Regions from separate parts of the Rhizobium sp. LjRoot254 genome, predicted to be linked through region 3. Evidence: riboswitches for the same ligand, from Rfam matches in the RefSeq annotation. Region 3 holds a riboswitch; each other region holds the start of a gene.
The links. A riboswitch is a leader RNA that binds a small molecule or an ion and turns the genes downstream of it on or off. The one in region 3 is predicted to bind cobalamin.
Positions count from the first base shown of each region.

Region 1: it holds a riboswitch for cobalamin, as region 3 does, so the genes downstream of both, ACSQ26_RS07815 (CbtB domain-containing protein) here and bluB (5,6-dimethylbenzimidazole synthase) in region 3, are expected to answer to the same signal.
Region 2: it holds a riboswitch for cobalamin, as region 3 does, so the genes downstream of both, ACSQ26_RS17620 (aromatic ring-hydroxylating oxygenase subunit alpha) here and bluB (5,6-dimethylbenzimidazole synthase) in region 3, are expected to answer to the same signal.

Region 1 is NZ_CAXUSM020000001.1:1,614,827-1,621,288, reverse strand. Features, by position in the region: gene cobN (cobaltochelatase subunit CobN) at 1-2,442, opposite strand, end outside; gene cobW (cobalamin biosynthesis protein CobW) at 2,504-3,553, opposite strand; gene cobU (bifunctional adenosylcobinamide kinase/adenosylcobinamide-phosphate guanylyltransferase) at 3,558-4,079, opposite strand; gene ACSQ26_RS07820 (CbtA family protein) at 4,082-4,816, opposite strand; gene ACSQ26_RS07815 (CbtB domain-containing protein) at 4,829-5,020, opposite strand; cobalamin riboswitch at 5,065-5,436, opposite strand; gene ACSQ26_RS07810 (peptidoglycan-binding protein) at 5,555-6,462, opposite strand, start outside.
Region 2 is NZ_CAXUSM020000001.1:3,566,973-3,573,434, reverse strand. Features, by position in the region: gene ACSQ26_RS17640 (sulfotransferase) at 1-865, shown strand, start outside; gene ACSQ26_RS17635 (DUF4864 domain-containing protein) at 900-1,316, opposite strand; gene ACSQ26_RS17630 (hypothetical protein) at 1,399-1,641, opposite strand; gene ACSQ26_RS17625 (2Fe-2S iron-sulfur cluster-binding protein) at 1,638-2,744, opposite strand; gene ACSQ26_RS17620 (aromatic ring-hydroxylating oxygenase subunit alpha) at 2,759-4,006, opposite strand; cobalamin riboswitch at 4,126-4,328, opposite strand; gene ACSQ26_RS17615 (Lrp/AsnC family transcriptional regulator) at 4,413-4,898, opposite strand; gene ACSQ26_RS17610 (diaminopropionate ammonia-lyase) at 5,002-6,237, shown strand; gene metH (methionine synthase) at 6,201-6,462, opposite strand, start outside.
Region 3 is NZ_CAXUSM020000001.1:3,353,072-3,359,533, reverse strand. Features, by position in the region: gene ACSQ26_RS16625 (cell wall hydrolase) at 1-316, shown strand, start outside; gene ACSQ26_RS16620 (AtpZ/AtpI family protein) at 577-927, shown strand; gene ACSQ26_RS16615 (F0F1 ATP synthase subunit A) at 975-1,724, shown strand; gene ACSQ26_RS16610 (F0F1 ATP synthase subunit C) at 1,797-2,021, shown strand; gene ACSQ26_RS16605 (F0F1 ATP synthase subunit B) at 2,109-2,711, shown strand; gene ACSQ26_RS16600 (F0F1 ATP synthase subunit B) at 2,726-3,220, shown strand; gene bluB (5,6-dimethylbenzimidazole synthase) at 3,416-4,150, opposite strand; cobalamin riboswitch at 4,192-4,366, opposite strand; gene ACSQ26_RS16590 (ribonuclease HII) at 4,610-5,263, opposite strand; gene ACSQ26_RS16585 (PA0069 family radical SAM protein) at 5,458-6,462, opposite strand, start outside.

The DNA.
Region 1 (6,462 bases), 1.7 Mb from region 3:
AACGTCTAGCTTCGGTCCGGTCCATAGTGCGGCCATCTCGCAATCGAGAGGGTCGAATGTGTATCCACCCAACAAATCCCCCGCAATCGCCCGCTGCAAGCTCTGCCCGGCCCCCTCGCCGCTCCCGCGCGGCGAACGCGCCAGAGCCACGGTGAGGTCCGTCAGCAATCGCCCCTCCGGCGACACGCCGAACACATGCAGCCCGTCCCTGATCTGCATCTCCTTCAGGTCGCAAAGCCAGGCATCGAGCTTCTGCAGCGCCATGTCCTCGTCGAGACCCGAAATGCCGACGTCCTGACCAAGTCCGGTATCGCCGGCAAGGTCGAGGATCTGCTTCTTGAGCAGCCTCAGCCGCCGTGGATCGGTACCCTGCGCCTGGTAATATTCATCCACGAGGGCCTCAAGATCCTTGAGATAACCGTAGCTCTCCGCCCGCGTCAGCGGCGGCGTCAGGTGGTCGATGATCACGGCTGAGGAGCGCCGCTTGGCCTGCGTCCCCTCGCCCGGATCGTTGACGATGAAGGGATAGAGGTGCGGGGTCGCGCCAAACACCGCCTCGGGATAGCAGGCCTCCGATAGCGCCATCGCCTTTCCCGGCAGCCACTCCATATTGCCGTGCTTGCCCATATGGATCACGGCATCGGCGCGGAACTCGCGCCGCAGGAAGGCATAGAAGGCGAGATAGCCATGCGGCGGCACGAGGTCGGCCGAATGGTACGTTTCCTTCGGATCGATATTATAGCCGCGCGCCGGCTGGATACCGGTCATGACATTGCCGAAACGTGCCAACGGCAGCGCGAACGCGCCATCGAGAAAGAAAGGATCGCTCTCCGGCGCACCCCAGCGGCTCGTCACCTCATCCTGAATCAGAGCGGGAAGCGTTGCGAAGAAGGTCTTGTAATGACTGAGCGAAAACGTCTCGCGGATCACCCGGCCGTCGGTCGCCGCATTGGTCGGTCCGGCCATCAGATGTGCGATCAGTGCATCGCCATCGGCTGGCAATTCGCCGGTTACATAGCCGGCCTCCCGCATGGCCTTCAGCACCTCGACCGAACCGGCCGGCGTATCGAGGCCCACGCCATTGCCGAGCCGGCCATCCCGGTTCGGGTAATTGGCGAGGATCAGCGCGATGTGCTTGTCGGCACTTTCGAGATGGCGAAGCCGCGCCCACGCCGCCGCCAGATCGGCAACGAAATCCACCCTGTCAGGCAGCGCCTCGGGCGTAACGATATTGACTTGCGCTTGTTCATCGAAACTCGCCGCACGCTTGAATGACACCGCCCGCGCCAGCACCCGCCCATCGACCTCCGGCAGCGCGACATTCATGGCCAGGTCGCGGGCCGAAAGCCCCATGCTGGAGCCCTCCCAGCTTTCCCTCGATGAACCCGAGAAGATCACTTGCAGCACCTGGGCGCCGGTCTCGTCCAGCACCGTTCCGGTTTTCTCGGCGCCAGGCGAGACGACGGCGAAGCTCGTCGAGTTGAGCACGACAGCGGGCGAGAAGCGCGCGAAGAGTTCACGGATCATGTTTGCCGAAAATGCGTCTTTCAGGCTGGAAACGAAGATCGGCAATACGCGAAGGCTACGCTTCGCCAGCGCCTCGATCAACGCCTCGACGGGCTGGGTCTGCCCGCTCTGGACCAGTGCGCGGTAGAAGGTGATGACGGCGAGCGGAGCGGTCTTGGCACCCCCCTCTGTCCTGCCGGACATCTCCCCCACAAGGGGGGAGAATGGATGGAGCGCGAACCGTGCCTCTTCCTCCAAGCTGGTACCTGTAGACTCGTCGGTCAATGAGACGCGGGACGATCCCCACGAGTCAATCTTCCCCCTTGAGGGGGAGATGTCCGGCAGGACAGAGGGGGGTGAAGCCACACGTTCCCACGCATCGACATCAATCACACCCCTGCCCGGCCACCAAATCCCCGCCTTGGCAAGCGTCTCGGCCTTCTCCGGCCTGTCACCACCCGAAACCAGCGCCTCGGCCATCCCGGCAAACCGCGACATGTTCGTCTCGCCGCCCTCGACCAGATAGGACCACAACCGCGCGCAGTCCTCGCCTGCCACCGTCGACCAGGGATCGAGCCCGGCATCCGGCCGATCGTCACCCGGTAGCGCCGCGAACTTGAAACCATGTGCCTTCGCAGCAGCCGTCAGCGCTTCGATCAGATAGGAAAAATAGCTCACGCCACCGAGTGCCCGCAACACCACAAGCTTGGCATGCCGGGCGGTCTTGTCGATCCACATGTCGATCGACATCGGATGCTTGAGGCTCGCCAGATTGACCAGCCGCCAGCTCGGCCCGCCTTTGTTGGCGAAGGCCGCAACGCTGGCAATTTCGGTATCGGCGGCAGATAGAAACAGGATATCGCCCGGCGACTGGCCAAGGTCGAACGCCTCGTCGCCTTCGGAAATCGAACCCTTCTGGGCAAGAAGTAGATGCATCAGCTGCCGTCCTGAATAGTACTCGGCCTACTATGCCACGACAGCGAGCGGAGCGGCAAACTCAACCCAGCGCCTTGATATCCCGCATTATAGCCTCGTCGTCCATCTCGTCATGCAGGCCGATCACCACCAGCCGCGTGCCGCGCTTCTCGCTTGCCGTCCATGGCCGGTCGAAATAGGTGTCGATGCGCGAGCCGACCGCCTGGATCACCAGCCGCATCGGCTTGCCCTTCACCTCGGCAAAGCCCTTGAGCCGCAGGATATCGTGGCGGTCGATCACCGGCTTGAGTGCGTCCACGAAGGCATTGGCATCGTCAAGTGCGCCGAGTTCGACGATGAAGCTCTCGAACTCGTCATGATCGTGGTCGTGCGGCGCGCCTTCATGCTCAAGTTCGTGATGCGACTTGCGCAGATCGATATGATCCTCTGTGCCGACGCCAAGGCCGAGCAAAACCGAAGCCGGCAGGTCGCCGTTGCGCGCCTCGATCATCCGCGGCTTGCGGGATATGGCGTTGGAGACAATATCGCGGACGGACTGCAGGCCCGCCGCGTCGAGCAGGTCGGCCTTGTTCAGCACGATCAGGTCGGCGGCGGTCAACTGGTCCTCGAACAGTTCCTCAATCGGGCTTTCGTGGTCGAGGCCCTGGTCCTCGACCCGCTGGGCATCGAGCGCATCGTGATCGTCCGCGAAGCGGCCGGCAGCGACGGCGGCGCTATCGACCACCGTCACGACCCCATCGACCGTTACGGCCGTCTTGATCCCCGGCCAGTTGAAGGCAGCGACCAGCGGCTGTGGCAGCGCAAGACCCGATGTCTCGATGATGATGTGGTCGGGCCGGACCTTGCGCGCCAGCAGCTTTTCCATCGTCGGAATGAAGTCGTCAGCAACCGTGCAGCAGATGCAGCCATTGTTGAGCTCGATGATATCGTCCTCGGTGCAGGCTTCCGCGCCGCAGCCCTTCAGCACGTCGCCATCGACGCCGAGATCACCGAATTCATTGATGATCAGCGCGATCTTCTTGCCATTGGCATTCATCAGCATGTTGCGGATCATCGTCGTCTTGCCCGCGCCGAGAAAGCCGGTGATCACCGTGGCCGGTATCTTCTGCATTGCTTCAACCCTTCATCTTGAGCGGCAGACCGGCCGCCACGAAATACACTTCGGCGGCAGCGGCCGCGATCGATTGGTGGAGCCGTCCGGCATGATCGCGGAATTCCCGCGCCATGCGGTTGTCAGGCACGATGCCGAGCCCCACCTCGTTGGAAACCAGAACGAGCTTCGCCTTGGCCCTCGGTATGAAATCCGCCAGCCGGGCGAATTCCCCGGCCATATCTAGCTCTTCCATCATCAGGTTGGTGACCCAGAGCGTCAGGCAGTCGACCAGGATCACGTTGCCGGGATCATCGAGCGCTTCGAGCCGCTCGACCAGCGCCAAGGGCTCCTCATGCGTCCGCCAGCCTTCGCCGCGATCGGACCTGTGTTTCGCGATGCGCTCGCGCATCTCGTCGTCCCAGGCCCGGCCGGTGGCGATGTAATGGCGTGAAAGGCCGGTCTCCGCGACCAGCCTTTCCGCAAAAGCCGATTTGCCGGATCGCGCCCCGCCCAGCACCAGGACGGCACTGCTCGGGGCGTTCATGGTCAGGCCGTCTTCAGCCAGCGATCGTTGATCGCGCCCATGAACAGGCCAAGCACGACCCAGAAGAACAGGCCCGCCGAGAGCGTCGCGACGGCGAATTCAGCCGCGAGGATCGCAGGGACATTGCTGCTGATATCGGTCGGCTGTGGCGCGCCGACGACGTGCGGTAACGCCAGCATCCCGATGCCCGCGACCTTGGCCCAGACTTCCTTGCGCAGAACCAGAAGATAGAGCGCGACGGCCGTGGCGACCACCGTACCGACCCACCATAGCTGGCGATCGAAGAGCTCAGCGGCCGGAAAGCCCGGAAGCTCTGGCGGCAGGCCGATCGAGGGCATCAGATGGAAGGTGAGCCATGCGGCCGAACCCCACAGAACGCCATTGCCGAGTGTGATGACCCTACCGGTGAGGAAGATCACCGCCATCAGGATCAGTGCAAAGCCGGCGCCCGACACCAGGTTTGCCATCAGCGTGCCGGTGATCCGGTTGACGCCGAACAGCATGCCGCCCTCTTCCTCTGCACCAGCCGCAGCCGTTGCTTCGTGCTCATGAGCATAGGCCTTGCTGACCAGCGTGAGATTCAGGCCGGTCGTATGGTCATGTTTCTCGGCGGGCGCGTTTTCGTATTTCTCCGCCTCGAGAATCAGCGGAACGACCTTCGCCTGCTGCGCCACCGTCTGGAGCGCACCAGCCAGCAGTCCGGCCACAAGCGCAGCCAGAAGATATTTGACGATCATTTTGATGGCCCTTTAGTGGCAGGGAAAGCCGTTGGCATGGCGAACGTCGTGTGCGGTGTCATGCAACACGGACGAATGCGCAAAGCCGGCGCCGAAGATCAGGAACGAGCCGAGAAGCAGGGCGAGCACGCCCGCGACGAGACGATCCGAAACCGGGATGGCCGAAACCGAAGTAGACCGGGTAGAAACTGCAGAATGCGCCATAACAACCTCCGTGCTGCTGGCAAGAATAAGCCTTTTTGGCGCGAATGCGCCCGTGTTGTCTGGCAGGTCTCCTGGCTCACGGGTCCAGGCCCATGCTTGAGCATGAGCCAACGCATCTTCCTCGCCTTCCCGAAGGTTTTGCCTTTGCGCGTGGGGGACAATTCGTAGATGGGAGGCGTCCCGCCCCGTGTTGCCGCATTGGCCCTTCAGTGGCTTTGAAGCACTCTCTCCGCCATCCGCCCCGGCACTATTGCCTTGGTCACGTCAGGCTTTGAAAACACCCCTGGAATTTGCTTGTCCGCTCTACAGTCGCGGGGTCGGCCGGGATGAAAACGCCCTGATTGGGTCCATTCTTCCCATTCCCTTTTGATCCCTTGGGCTTATGCCCGCTGGGAACCAAACAGGCTGGAATCTAGAGGGTCCACGGACCCAAGTCAATCGGCATATCGACATCTGCCTGTCGCGAATACGCCAGGCGCCCAAAATGAAAACGGGGCGCCGAAGCGCCCCGTTCAAAGCTAGTATTAATGCCGCTCAGCAACGGCGCCGCTTGCGGCAGCCGCCATTGAACCTGATCTTGACCTTTACGCGGTTGTTGTACCGAGCCCTGTTGCGGAAGGGCTTGACCACGACCACCGCGGCTGGGCGCCTGACCACATAGCGCGGCCGGACCACAACCCATTCGGTACGCGGGCGCACGCGGCGGATCACCACCGGAGCAGCGGTCGCCAGCCAGGTCGCATAGGACGCGGCCGAAGCAACGCGGATCGCGTCGATCTGGTCTTCCGAGAGATAGCCGGTCACCGGCGCGCCGTTGTCCTGCTGCCAGGAGGCGATGGCATCACGGGTGCGCGGACCGAAGGCGCCGTCGGTACCCAGCGTGTCGTAGCCGAGCGCGCTCAGGCGGCCCTGCAACTCGTGGCGCTGCTCGCGGTCGAGCACAGAGGCTTCGATGTCCTCGGAACCTTCGGTATACTGGGCCTGCTGCTGGTTCTGGTCTTGGTTCTGATCCTGCGCCTGGTCCGGCTGCTGGGTGAGCCCACCCTGCTTCTTCGCCATGCTGTTCTGCCGATCGGCGGCCGCCGAATCGTCATCCTGCGTGTTGTCCAGGTTGGCCGTGTCCTGCGCCTGATCGTCTGCCGGCTGGGACTGGTCGTCCTCGGCGGCCTGATCGTCGGGCTGCTGCTTGTTGTTCTTGCGGTTGCCGGCGACATTGGCCTTGTTGGTCGCATCGTTCTGCGTGTCGTCGCCCTCGGCAATCGTCGGATCGGGCTGTTCGGCGGCCGTCAGTTGCACGACGCGGGCCTGGGCGATGGCCGCGAACTTGCCGTTCGGATAGGTCCGGAGATAGGCTTCGTATTCGGTCACCGTGTTGCCGTCCGAGGCGGCCTTCCACAGCGCGTATTCCTGTTCCCAATCTGCGCCGGCAGCGGGCTTCTCTT
Region 2 (6,462 bases), 210 kb from region 3:
GATGCGCGACAGCATCGCCAAATCGGATTTTGACCAATACCGCCATGCATTCGCGCGTATCGGTACCGACCGCTTTACCGACCGCCGCAAGCTTGTCGAGCCGAGCGAGAGTACGACGATCGAAGACGTCATCTTTATCGCTGGCGTGCATCGCAGCGGCACGACGCTGTTGGAATCGCTGATCCAGGCGCGGTTCGACGTTCGAGTGCTCCGCGCGCCGGTGCCGGAAAACGAGGGCCAGTTTCTGCAGGACGTTATGCGTGACGAGGTGGCATATGGCGGCCCCGGCATGTTCGCCTTCTTCGATCAGAGCCGGCTCTCGCCGGTCGTCGATCCGACGTTGGCAGCCCAGGCCCGCGCTCGGCTGCTGCTGCAGTGGGATCACTGGACGCTTGGCGACTCGGCCACGCTTTTGGAAAAGACGCCAGCCAACATCGTGCGCATGCCCTATCTCAGGAGTGTCTTTCCGAACGCGAAGTTCATCGTTCTGGTGCGTGATCCCCGGGCGGTGGTGCTGTCAGTGAAGAAATGGAATCCGAGCCCCAATGAGCTTCTGTTCATGAACTGGTGCTCAGCCTACGCGACCGCGTTGAATGACCTCGATGACGATTGCCTGTTCGTGCGCTATGAGGATCTTTGCGACGATCCGGAGCGGGAATTGGATCGGATCGGTGCGTTCACGTCGCTCGCCGAGCGCTCATTGCCCGGAATGCAGCAGCGCCGGTTCGAGGATGTGAGGAATACCAACGACAGCTACATCCAGTCATTCAGAAAGCTGCCGTCGGCGCTCAAGCAACGGCTCGTATTTCGTCCCTGGGAAATATTCGGCTACGATCTGGAAGACGCCTTCGAGGCGCCGGAGTGATAGTTGGCCGCCATAAAATCCGGCGAACAACGGGTCAGATACCCTTGCTCTCCGTCTCCGGCATCACGACCACGCCGCCTATCTTGTATGTTCCGTCGGGCTGGCGGACCATCTTGTAGAAGGCTCTCCAGTCCTTGCCGTCCTGACCCGATATGATCACTTCATGCAGGATCGTGGCACCGTCGTCGATCGTCTTGTTGCGGCCGAAGGCATAGTTGCCGGGACGGTAGACCGGCTGGTAGCTCTTCTTCACCATCGCGAAGAAGGCGTCCTTGTCCGGGTACCGCGCCTTGATGCCGGGTGCGGCGAAGGAATAGGCGGTCTCCGCGTCGTCCTTCAGGAAAGCGTCGATCTGACGCTCGATGATGCCCTTGGTCGTTTCGATATTGTCCTCCGCGATGGCAGGCAGGGCAGTAAGCACAAGCAAAAGAGCAACCAGCAATGCGCGCATCGGAAGGCCTCCTCTCGTGGAACACGCGGTCTATCAGCCGTTCAACCGCATTTATACGTGAAGGCGGAGGCGCCGGATCACATCAATGGCGCTGCCGTCTTCGGCTCCGCGACATCGACGGCTGAGGAAAGCTCGCTTGCACCAGCATCGTCCGCAGCCGCGCCAATTGCTCGCAGGGCAAGGCGCTCTTGTCGATCCGCGCGATTTCGATGCGCGCAGCGGCCGCCACATCAGTGTTTTCCGGCAGGCCGAAGAACCAGGAGAGGAACATATCCTCCGAACGGCGATGGCGGGGCGCGTTATCGTTGGTATCTGTTGTGCTCATGCCTCGACCTCGACGGGCGTGAGCGGCCGCGAGCAGCAGGCAAGCACATAGCCGCCGGCGATTTCCTGCTCGCTGATGCCGCCATTGTGGCGCATGTCGACGTCGCCGGCCCGCTTGAGGACCTTGCAGGTGCCGCAAATGCCGGACTCGCAAGCCGCCGGAATGCGGACGCCGGCTGTGCGCGCGGTCTCGAGAATGGTCTGGCCGGGCTCGCACACGGCTTGCTCGTTCGATCCGAGAAAGCTGACGGTCAGGCCCGCCACCTTGCCCTTTGCCACGACCTCATGAGCCTGCTTGTGCACGCTCTCGGCGATCGATGTCGCTCCAAAGCTTTCCTGATGGTAATGGCCCATGTCGAAGCCCTCGGCACGGGCGATGGTGCTCACTGCCTTCATGAAGGGATCGGGGCCGCAGCAGAAGATCTCCCGGTCCATGAAATCCGGAACCAGCAGGGCGAACTTGTAGCGATCGATGCGTCCCATCAGACCGCCCCAGGGTGCCGCTGCGGAGCGGCCTTCGGGCAGGAAGCCGAGCGACAGGTTCGGCATGCGTCGGGCGAGCATTTCGAGTTCGTCGCGGAAGATGATCTCTTCCGGCCGCCGCGCCGAATTGAGGAAGGCTACGTCGGCGCCCGGATCGCAATCGGCGAGCCAGCGCAGCATCGACATCATCGGCGTGATGCCGGAACCAGCGGAAATGAAGAGGTATTTCCTCGCTGGATTGCGCGCCAGCGTGAAGTGACCGCTCGGGCCATAGGCACGGATGCGCGAACCGGGAAAGACATTCTCGAACATCCAGCGCGTGCCGATGCTCGCCGGCTGCGCCTTGATGGTGATCGCGATCGAATAGGGGCGCGAGGGCGACGACGAGACCGTGTAAGTACGGTGCAGGTCACCGCCCTTGGCGCGCAATTCGACCGTGATGAACTGCCCCGGCATATAACGGAACCAGCCGCCGCCCTCGACCGCGAAGGTGAAGGTCTTCACGTCGAGTGCCTCATCGGTGACGCTGGTGCAGACCAGCATCTGCCGTGCCGAATTCCACGGCGTCATCTGGTCGAGCGGCAGGGCGGAGGGCGTCGTACCCGTCAGCATCATGTTCATCGTGGCGCTCCCGATCAGGCGACGTTTCGCAGCGCAGGCCTGCGCACACCGGAAAGCCGCTCTTCGATGAAACGGGAATACCAGTCGACGAACTGGATCACGCCACCCTCATGCATCTCGGAATAGGGTCCGGGCTGATAAGCCGGCGAGTGGATGCCGCGCGCATTTTCCTCGACGATCTGGCGGTCCTGGTCGTTCGTCTCGGTCCAGACATGGATGAGTTCGTCGAGTCGATAGTCGATGCCCTCGACGGCGTCCTTGTGGACCAGCCATTTGGTGGTGACCGCGGTTTCGGTGGCGCTCAGCGGGATCACGCGGAAGGTGATCGCATGGTCACTCAGGATGTGGTTCCACGTCGTGGGATAGTGGTAGAGCAGCAGCGAGCCGATGCGGTCCATGTTGACGTTGTCGGAAAGCCGCATCTGCACCGCCTTGCGGCCGGACAGCGTATAGCTGATCGCCTCGCGCAGCAGCGGCACGCGGGTCGTGCGGAACTGCCCGGCCTCATCGATGGTGAATTCGCTCGGCAGGCCGATCGCCTCGCACTTTTCCCAGTGCGCGACGATTTCGGGGTCTTCCGCAGCGCCATTGACGCCGGTAATGGTGGGCGCTTCCGGGAAGGTCTTGCAGAGTTCCGGATGGTTGCCGGCGCAATGGTAGCATTCGCGGTTGTTTTCCCAGACGAGCTTCCAGTTGCCCTTCTCGATGATCGTGCTCTCATAGGCGATCTTGGCGTCGCGGAGCCGGTGCGGCAGGAAGTAGGGCTCCATCATCTTCTTGAACGGCGCGAAATCCAGCGGCTCGTCGGCGAGACAGATGAAGATGTAGCCGCCGGCGCTTTCACAGGCGACGGGCTTCAGGCTGAAGCCTGCGGGATTGAAATCGTCGCCCATCTGGCGCGCGAAGAGCAAGGAGCCGTCGAGATCGTAAGTCCACTGGTGATAGGGGCAGACCAGTTTGGCCGCGTTGCCGCGCTCGGTATTGCAGACCCTGGAGCCGCGATGGCGGCAGGAATTGTGCAGCGCGTTGATCCTGCCATCGGCGCCGCGCACGATCACGACGGGATAGTCGCCGATCTGCACCGTGAAGTAATTGCCAGGATTGGGGATCTCGCAATCGTGGCCGATGAACAGCCAGTCGCGATACCAGATGGTTTCCACGTCGATCTTGTGGAAATCCGGGTCGATATAGAAGGGCTGGTCCAGGCTGTAGCCCGGTTTGCGATTCCTGAGCCGCGTCAGCATGTCGGAACGGATATCCATGGTCGATCCTCGTCGGTTTCCAAGGACTGGGCATGGTGGACATGGAGGGAAGGTCGCTTGCACGCACGGAAATCCAGCGAGCATGGCGATCCGCCTCTTGACCGCCCACCGCGATCAGTCGAGTTCAAAATCCCGAGGCTGGTTTCCGGGCTCTGGAACTGTCCTCACGGACTTTGTGACTCCTTCCCAGGCTATTCGGCCCAGTGGACTCCCGTCACAATTTTCGTTCCAATACCGTTGCGGGGGCAGCGCCGGAATTTTACCGGCTTCCCAATTCTCCAACCGGTTTGACCCGATCGGCACCTCAAGTGTCCTGATAAGACCATAGTCGTTGCGACATGGCGTCATCATTTGCGACATCGCGATGGCGTCGTGAAAACATAATCATTTTGCCCTGGAAAAATGCTCAGCGCTCGAGTGGCACGGCGAGGCCAACCTTGACACGATCCATCGCGACGAAGGTCCGGAATCGCTTCACATTGTTGTTGCCGAAGAACAGCCTGCGGGTGAGCGACTCATAACCCGCCATGCTGGACACGACGATGACGAGGATGAAATCCGCTTCTCCCGTCACATAATAGCATTGCTGGATTTCAGGCGTTCCGGCGAATTCCCGCTTGGCGCTCTCGATCTGCTCGGCCGTTTCGCTGAACACTTCGACCTCGACGAAGATGGTGATCGGCTGGCCGACCGCCTCGGGATCGACGACGGCGACGTTGGCCTGGATGACGCACGCTTCGGTCAACCGCTTGATGCGGCGCTGGACCGCTGGGGCGGAGAGATTGACCGCCTCGCCGATCGTCCGCTGCGGTGTCATGTTATCCGCCTGCAGGATCGCGAGTATCTTCCGGTCGAATTCATCGAGGGCGACAGGCGGATCGGACTTGCGCAAAACCGGGCTCCAACGAAACAAACTTGCAAGGCTCAGAGCAATATAGAGCGCAAATCCCACCACGATTGCAATAATGTTCACGCAGCAATCGAGGAGGGCCATCATGTTCCTGCGCAACACCAATCCCGAATACTGCCAACCGCTAACACCGGAGGATGCCGAAACCCTCGGCCTCACTTCCGCTCGGGAAGTGGAACGCTATCTCGGCTTCCGCGACAATCACACGGAGACGCCGCTGCTTTCGTTGCCGGCTCTGGCTGCAAGCATCGGCATCGCCTCGATCCACATCAAGGATGAGGGCAAACGGCTGGGGCTCGGCAGCTTCAAGGCATTGGGCGGTTCCTATGCCGTGATCCGGCTGGTGCTCGAAGAGGCGGGCCGCCAGCTTGGCCGGACGGTCGATGTCTCCGAACTTTCCACACACGATGTCCGTGCCGTCTCCGCCAGGATGACCTTCGCCTGCGCGACCGATGGCAATCATGGGCGCTCGGTGGCGCAGGGCGCGCAACTGGTCGGCGCCCGCGCCGCGATCGTCGTGCATGGCGGCGTGAGCGACGAGCGGGTGGCGGCCATCGCCCGCTTCGGCGCCGAGATGATCCGCGTCGCCGGCACCTATGACGATTCGGTGCGTGAGGCAGCTCGGGTCGCCAGGGAGAACGGCTGGACCATCGTCTCCGACACGTCCTGGACCGGCTATGAGCGCATTCCCGGCCTGGTCATGCAAGGCTACACGGCGATCGTCCGCGAGGCGCTGCGCGCGCTGCCGGAACCGCCGACCCATGTCTTCGTCCAGTCGGGTGTCGGCGGCATCGCCGCTGCCGTGGCAGGACATCTCGCGATCGCGCTCGGCGACAAGCGGCCAATCCTCACCGTCGTCGATCCGGCGCGTTCCGCCTGCATCGTCGAGACGGCGCGCGCTGGCCATCCCGTCAAGATACCGCATGGCGAGCCGACTGTCATGGCGATGCTCGAATGCTACGAGCCTTCACTTGTCGCCTGGCGGATTCTTGCCCGCGTCGGTGATGGCTTCATGACCGTCGATGAGGAGGATGCGATTACGATCATGCGGCGGCTCGCCAACCCGCTCGGCAAGGACCCGGCGATCGTGGCGGGCGAGAGCGGCGGCGTCGGCCTTGCGGGACTGCTGCGTGCCGCTGCCGATCCGGCCATAAAGCTCAAACTCGGGCTCAACGCGAAATCGCGGGTCTTCGTCATCAATACCGAAGGCGCGACAGATCCGGAGAAATACCGCATGCTGGTCGGCAGGACGCCGGCGGAGGTTACGGCCGGGCTAGGCGTGGATTATTCTGCCGCTTCGGCTGCCGGCGCGGGAATGTAGTTCAGTACCGGCCCGAGCCAGCGTTCGACCTCGTTGATCGCCATGGATTTGCGCACTGCATAATCCTCGACCTGATCGCGCTCGACCTTGGCGACGCCGAAGTAATAGCTCTCGGGATGGCTGAGATAGATGCCCGAGACGGACGATCCCGGCCACATGGCGTAGCTCTCGGTCAGCGTCACTCCAGCGGTCTTCTCGGCATCCAGCAGTTCGAACAGCGTGGCC
Region 3 (6,462 bases):
CAACCGGGTGCGCAATCCGACCTTCCCGAACACGATCTGCGGCGTCGTCTACCAGAACGAAGACTGGCGCAACCGCTGCCAATTCTCTTTCGCCTGCGACCGTATTCCCGACCGCGTGACCGACAAGTCGAAGTTCAAGACTGCCAAGGACATCGCGATGGCCGTGACCGCCGGCAAGATCTATCTCAAGGAAGTCGGCGATTCGACGCATTACCACGCGACCTACGTGCGCCCGAACTGGGGACGCACGATGAAGAAGGTTGGCCGCATCGGCCTGCATATTTTCTACCGCACCCGCTACGGCGGCTGGAGCTGATAGATTCTTCGGTCAAGCAGCCATCCGGGCTGCTTGCTGCACTGCAAATCGAAGAATCTTCTTTTGAATCAACTAAATCATTGATTTTTATGAATAAATTACCCCTTAATTTCGTTCCTCATCGCCTTGACGAAATCACGGAGTGTAACTATGTTGCACGCGGCTTGAAGGCGGGGGTCTCCACCTCTCACGGCAGTTGAAATTCAGCTTGTGGGCTCGGGTTTCCTCGGCTAAGGCTCGGCCTCCAATGGAGGTCAGGTATGGAGACGGACCGCAAGGATAGTCTGGAAGAGCGACGCGATAGCCTTCATCAGAAGCTTGAGCAGGCGCGGCCGAAAGACGAGGGGACCGAAAAGTCTAGTGATGTCAGCCGCAAAGGCTACTCTGAGGCTTTGAAAATTTCCTCCGAATTCATTTCCGCCATCGTGGTGGGAGGGATCCTCGGTTACCTTCTGGACCTTCTTCTTCCGACGAAGCCATGGGGATTGATCGTTTTTGTCCTCCTCGGCTTTGTTGCCGGTGTACTGAATGTGTTGCGCACGACCGGCAAGGTCAGTTCGCCGCATCCGGTGGACCGGATCGGAATGCACAGGGATAAAGACAAGCAGTAGGCGCCCGCCGCCGGCTGTAAAAGAATGCGAAGCGAGAGAGATCAGACGTGGCGACACCAGACAAGGTAGATCCCATCCACCAGTTCCACCTCAACACGATCGTGGATCTGGGCAGGTACGACTTCACCAATTCGGGCCTGTTCATGGTCCTGACGGTGGTCGTCGCGACGGCATTTCTTCTCTGGGCCTCTGCGCCGAAGGCCGTCGTTCCCGGCCGCTGGCAGTCGATTGCCGAACTCTCCTATGAATTTGTGGCGAAAATGCTGAAGGACGCGACCGGTCACGGTGGCGAGAAGTTCTTTCCGCTGGTTTTCTCGCTCTTCCTCTTCGTGCTCGTTTCCAATTTCTTCGGCATGATCCCCGGCTTCTTCACCGTCGGCTCCCAGATCATCGTCACCATCTGCCTCGCCCTTTTGGTGATCGGCACGGTCGTCGTTTACGGCATCTACAAGCACGGCTTCAAATTCTTCAGCATCTTCGTGCCCTCGGGCGTGCCGATGGTCCTGATCCCGCTGGTGACGTTTATCGAGATCATTTCCTTCCTCTCGCGTCCGGTCAGCCTTTCGGTTCGTCTTTTCGCGAACCTGCTCGCCGGTCACATCACGCTCAAGGTCTTCGCCGGCTTCGTCTTCTCGCTCGGCATGCTTGGCCCGCTCGGCATTGCCGGCGCCATCCTGCCGCTGCTGATGACCATCGGTCTCACCGGCCTCGAATTCCTGGTCGCCTTCCTGCAGGCCTATGTGTTTGCGGTTCTGACCTGCATGTATCTCAACGACGCGCTCCATCCGGGGCACTGAGTTTCACCGAACACGCGGAGCGCGCCCGCTCCGCTGGAATAGCCGCAACAAACGACTTAAAGGAGTTCTACAATGGACGCGGAAGCAGCAAAGTACATCGGCGCCGGTATTGCATGCCTGGGCATGGGTGGCGCAGGCATCGGCCTCGGCACGATTTTCGGCAACTACCTGGCCGGCGCTCTTCGCAATCCGTCTGCAGCAGATGGCCAGTTCGGCCGCCTGATCTTCGGCTTCGCCGTTACGGAAGCTCTGGGCATCTTCTCGCTGCTCATCGCCCTTCTCGCCCTGTTCGGCTGATCGGCTGCGACAAAGCATAAGGGTTGCGGGGCGGCTACCGCCCCGTGATCCGTTTTTGATACCGGCCCTCTTGGCCTGGAGGTTGGAATGTTTGTGACGACAGCATATGCTCTGTCAGCCACGGCTGCCACGGATGCAGCGGCGCCCGCGACAAGCGACGCGCATAATACAACGACGACAGCTGTTCACGAAGTTGAACACGAAGCTTTCCCGCCGTTCGATCCGTCCCATTTTCCGTCGCAGATCCTCTGGCTCGCGATCACGTTTGGCATCTTCTATTATCTGGTCGCCAAGCACATCACGCCGCGCCTGTCCGGCATTATCGAGACGCGCGAAAACCGCATTACCGCCGATCTCGCCGAGGCGACCCGTATGAAGGACGAGGCGGATGCCGCCGTCGCCAAGTACGAGCAGGAACTCGCCGCGGCCCGCGCCAAGGGCAACGCGATCGCTGCCGAAGCCCGCGAGAAGGCCAAAGCCGAGGCAACCGCCGAGCGAACCAAGCTTGATGCGGATATTTCCAAGAAGATCGCTGATGCCGAAGGCAGCATCAACGAGATCAAGAACAAGGCACTGTCGGAAGTGGCCGTCGTTGCCGAGGACACTGTAGCCCAAATCGTTCAACAGCTCACCGGCGTTTCCGTCACCAAGGCGGATGTCAAGTCGGCTGTCGGCGCGCTCAAGGCTTAAAGAGAGGGATCGCAATGTTCGATGCAACTATGTGGGCCCAGATCTGGGCACAGGTCGCTCTTGTCCTCTTCATCGGTCTGGTGATCTATCTCGGCGTGCCGAGAATGATCACCAAGAGCCTCGATGAGCGTGCCGCCAAGATCGCCGCCGAACTCGACGCCGCCAAGAAGCTGCGCGACGAAGCCCAGGCGCTGCTGACCGAATACCAGAAGAAGCGCAAGGAAGCCGAATCCGAAGCCCAGGAAATCGTTGCCGCCGCCCAGCGCGAAGCAGCGACCCTTGCCGCCGAGGCCAAGCAGAAGACCGAGGATTACGTCGCACGTCGTACCGCGCTTTCCGAGCAGAAGATCAAGAACGCCGAATCGGAAGCCGTCAACGCCGTCCGCGCCGCAGCCGTCGATCTCGCCATCGCCGCCGCCGAGAAGCTGATCGCCAGCAAGCTCGACGACAAGGCCGGCGCCGCGCTCTTCAACAACGCCGTCGGCGAAGTGAAGACAAGGCTGAACTGAGGTTCTTCGAAGGTTGAACGTCTTGCAGGCCTCGCCCCACTCGCGACGTCTTCCTCGGGCTTGTCCCGAGGATCCGGTGTCGGCGCCAGGCAATCGACGGTGAATGAGCCTTTGACGTCACCAGGTCCTCGGGACAAGCCCGAGGATGACGACAGAGTGACCGGCAACCCCCACAACATCTGCGCCGACACCGCTCTATCCCAGCCGCGCCCGGCATTCCACCACGCGATAAAAGTCCAGCACATGCGACGTCTCCGGCCAGTGCTCCTGGTAGACGAGCTTCTCCAAGGGCAGCTTCTCCCGCCAGCCTTTGACTGCCAATTCCGGCTTCGAATACAGCTGATCCACATACCCGACGCAGAGATAGGCGATGATCTCGACGCTGTCGGGAATGCCGAGTTCCTGTTTCAGCCGGTCATGATCGAAAATGCTGACCCAGCCCACGCCCACGCCTTCGGCGCGCGCCGCGAGCCAGAAATTCTGCACGGCACAGACGGTGGAATAGAGATCCATGCTGGGATTGTGGGTGCGGCCGAGCACGAAATCGCCGCCGCGCTTGCGGTCGCAAGTGATGCAGATATTGAGCGGCGCCTTGAGAATACCCTCGAGCTTCAGGCTCATATATTTGAGCTTCTGCTCCCCCTCCAGTCTGTCGGCCGCCTGGATATTGGCTTCATGGAATATCCCATGCACCGCTCGGCGCCGCGCCTCGTCACGGATAATGATGAAGTTCCACGGCTGCATGTAGCCGACCGATGGCGCTGCATGCGCCGCCGCCAGTAGGCGCTGCAGTAGCTCGTCCGGAATCGGATCGGGCAGGAATTCGTTGCGCACGTCGCGCCTGGAATAGATGGCGCGGTAGACGGCGGCGCGTTCGGCTTCGGAAAATGGTCCCGCAGCGGCGAGATGACGTGACGGTTCGGCCTGCATGTGTCCCTCACATGGTTTGGCACCGCAGGGGCCGTCCGCGCCCCTCAGCTATCTGTCCGGCCGGTCTTCTGGCTTGGGTTCACCTGGCGCTCGCGGCCTTCCCGGTTTCCCAGTGGCATGTCGCGAAACCATCCCCCTCACAGCGTTGGGCACGCGCCGGATTTCTGACCGGCTTCCCGATTCTCCTCGAAAGGCACCGGACGAGAATGGTTTAAGCAGGATCGTTGAATCCGTGCAATGTCCACTGGCGACGGGTGACGTCGTCTTACACCGCCAGGCCCAAGATGGAGGACGGAAAGTGCCTCTTGTCCCCGCTTCTCCCCTTGGGGAGAAGGTGGCCGAAGGCCGGATGAGGGGTTCTCAAAACACGCGCGTGGAGTGGGAACCCCTCATCGCCTCGCTACGCTCGGCACTTCTCCCCAAGGGGAGAAGCGGGAGCAGGGCTTTGCCCCACAGAAACTACTCCATCAGCCGGAACGGACTGAACGTCATCCGGTGGATCGCACATGGCCCGTGAATGGTGATCGCCTCGCGATGCACCTCGGTCGCATAGCCAGCATGCTGTTCGAAGCCATATTGCGGAAAGGTGATGCCGGCGGCCTGCATCATCCGGTCACGCGTCACTTTGGCGACGATCGAGGCTGCGGCGATTGAGAACGAACGTGCGTCGCCCTTCACCAGCGCCTTGCCGGGGCAAGTGAGGCCCGGTGGCACATCGCGGCCGTCGATCAGCACGAACTTCGCCCGTTTGGGGAGTGACGCCACGGCTCGCCGCATCGCCTCGAGGCTCGCCCTGAGGATGTTCGTCCGGTCGATCGCGATGGCGCTCAGCGACGAGATCGCGACATCCGCCGTCGCCAGGATTTCCTCGTAAAGCTCTTCCCGCCGCGCCGCCGTCAATTGCTTGGAATCGTTGAGACCCTTCGGAATCTTGCGCGGATCGAGGATCACGGCACTCGCCACCACAGGCCCGGCCAACGGCCCACGGCCTGCCTCATCGACGCCTGCGACCGGCAGGAAGCCGTCGCGCATCAGCCCCTTCTCGAACCGGAAGGTGGGGACAATTTCCTCTTCCAGTAAAGGAAGGGAATCGGATGAGGTCAAACGAGCCATGCGGGATAGTTCGCATATTCATCCGATTCCCTGCAAGTCCCGATACGAGGGCGGCGCATCGGGACCACGAGCATGTCGTTTCAACATGCTCAGCATGACAGGAGCGCTGGCGGCGCGCTCCCATCATGTATTCCCAGCCGGAACCCGAGCGGGCGGGGATGCCAGGTCCCGGCTGGAAAGCGTCAATAAGAAACTCAGAGCAGCGAGAGCTGCACGCCATGTCCATCAGGCGGTACGAAGAGATCGCTGTTGAGCCCGATCGTGCGCCGCGTCAGGCCGTATTTCTTGGCGGCGAGCTCGAAGCGGCGGCTGATCTGCCAGGCATAGGGACCCGTCCCCTTCATCCGCTTGCCGAACTCGGCATCGTAATCCTTGCCGCCGCGCATCGAGCGGATCAGGCTCATCACGTGACGATAACGGTCCGGATAGTGGCGCAGCAGCCAATCGCGAAACAGCGGACTCACTTCCAGCGGCAGCCGAAGCAGCACATAGCTCGCCTCCTTCGCGCCTGCGGCGGCGCCCGCATCGAGGATGCGCTCGAGCTCGTGGTCGTTGAGCGCGGGGATCATCGGCGATGCCATCACGGCGGTCGGAATGCCCGCCTCGCTCATCGCCTTGATCGCCTCGAGCCGCTTGGTCGGCGTCGATGCCCGCGGCTCCATCAGCCGCGCCAGCTTCCGGTCCATGGTGGTGACCGAAAGCGCTGCCCTAGCCAGACCCTTTTCCGCCATCTTGGCGAGGATATCGATATCCCGCGTGATCAGCGCCGACTTCGTCACGATCGCCACCGGATGATTGGCTGCCGCCAGCACTTCGAGGATCTGGCGCATGATCCGCCATTCCTTCTCGATCGGCTGGTAGGGATCGGTATTGGTGCCGATCGCGATGGTCCTCGGCTTGTAGCCGGGCTTGGAAAGCTCTCGTTCCAGCAGTTTCGCCGCATCCGGCTTGGCAAACAGCTTGGATTCGAAATCGAGCCCCGGCGACAGGCCCATATAGGCATGCGTCGGTCGTGCGAAGCAGTAGATGCAGCCGTGTTCACAGCCGCGATAGGGATTGATCGAGCGGTCGAAAGGGATGTCCGGGCTGTCGTTGCGGGTGATGATGGCACGCGGCTTCTCAACCTGCACTTCGGTCTTGAACGGCGCAAGCGTCTCGAACGTCTGCCAGCCGTCGTCGAGCACCTCGCGTTCCTGCGG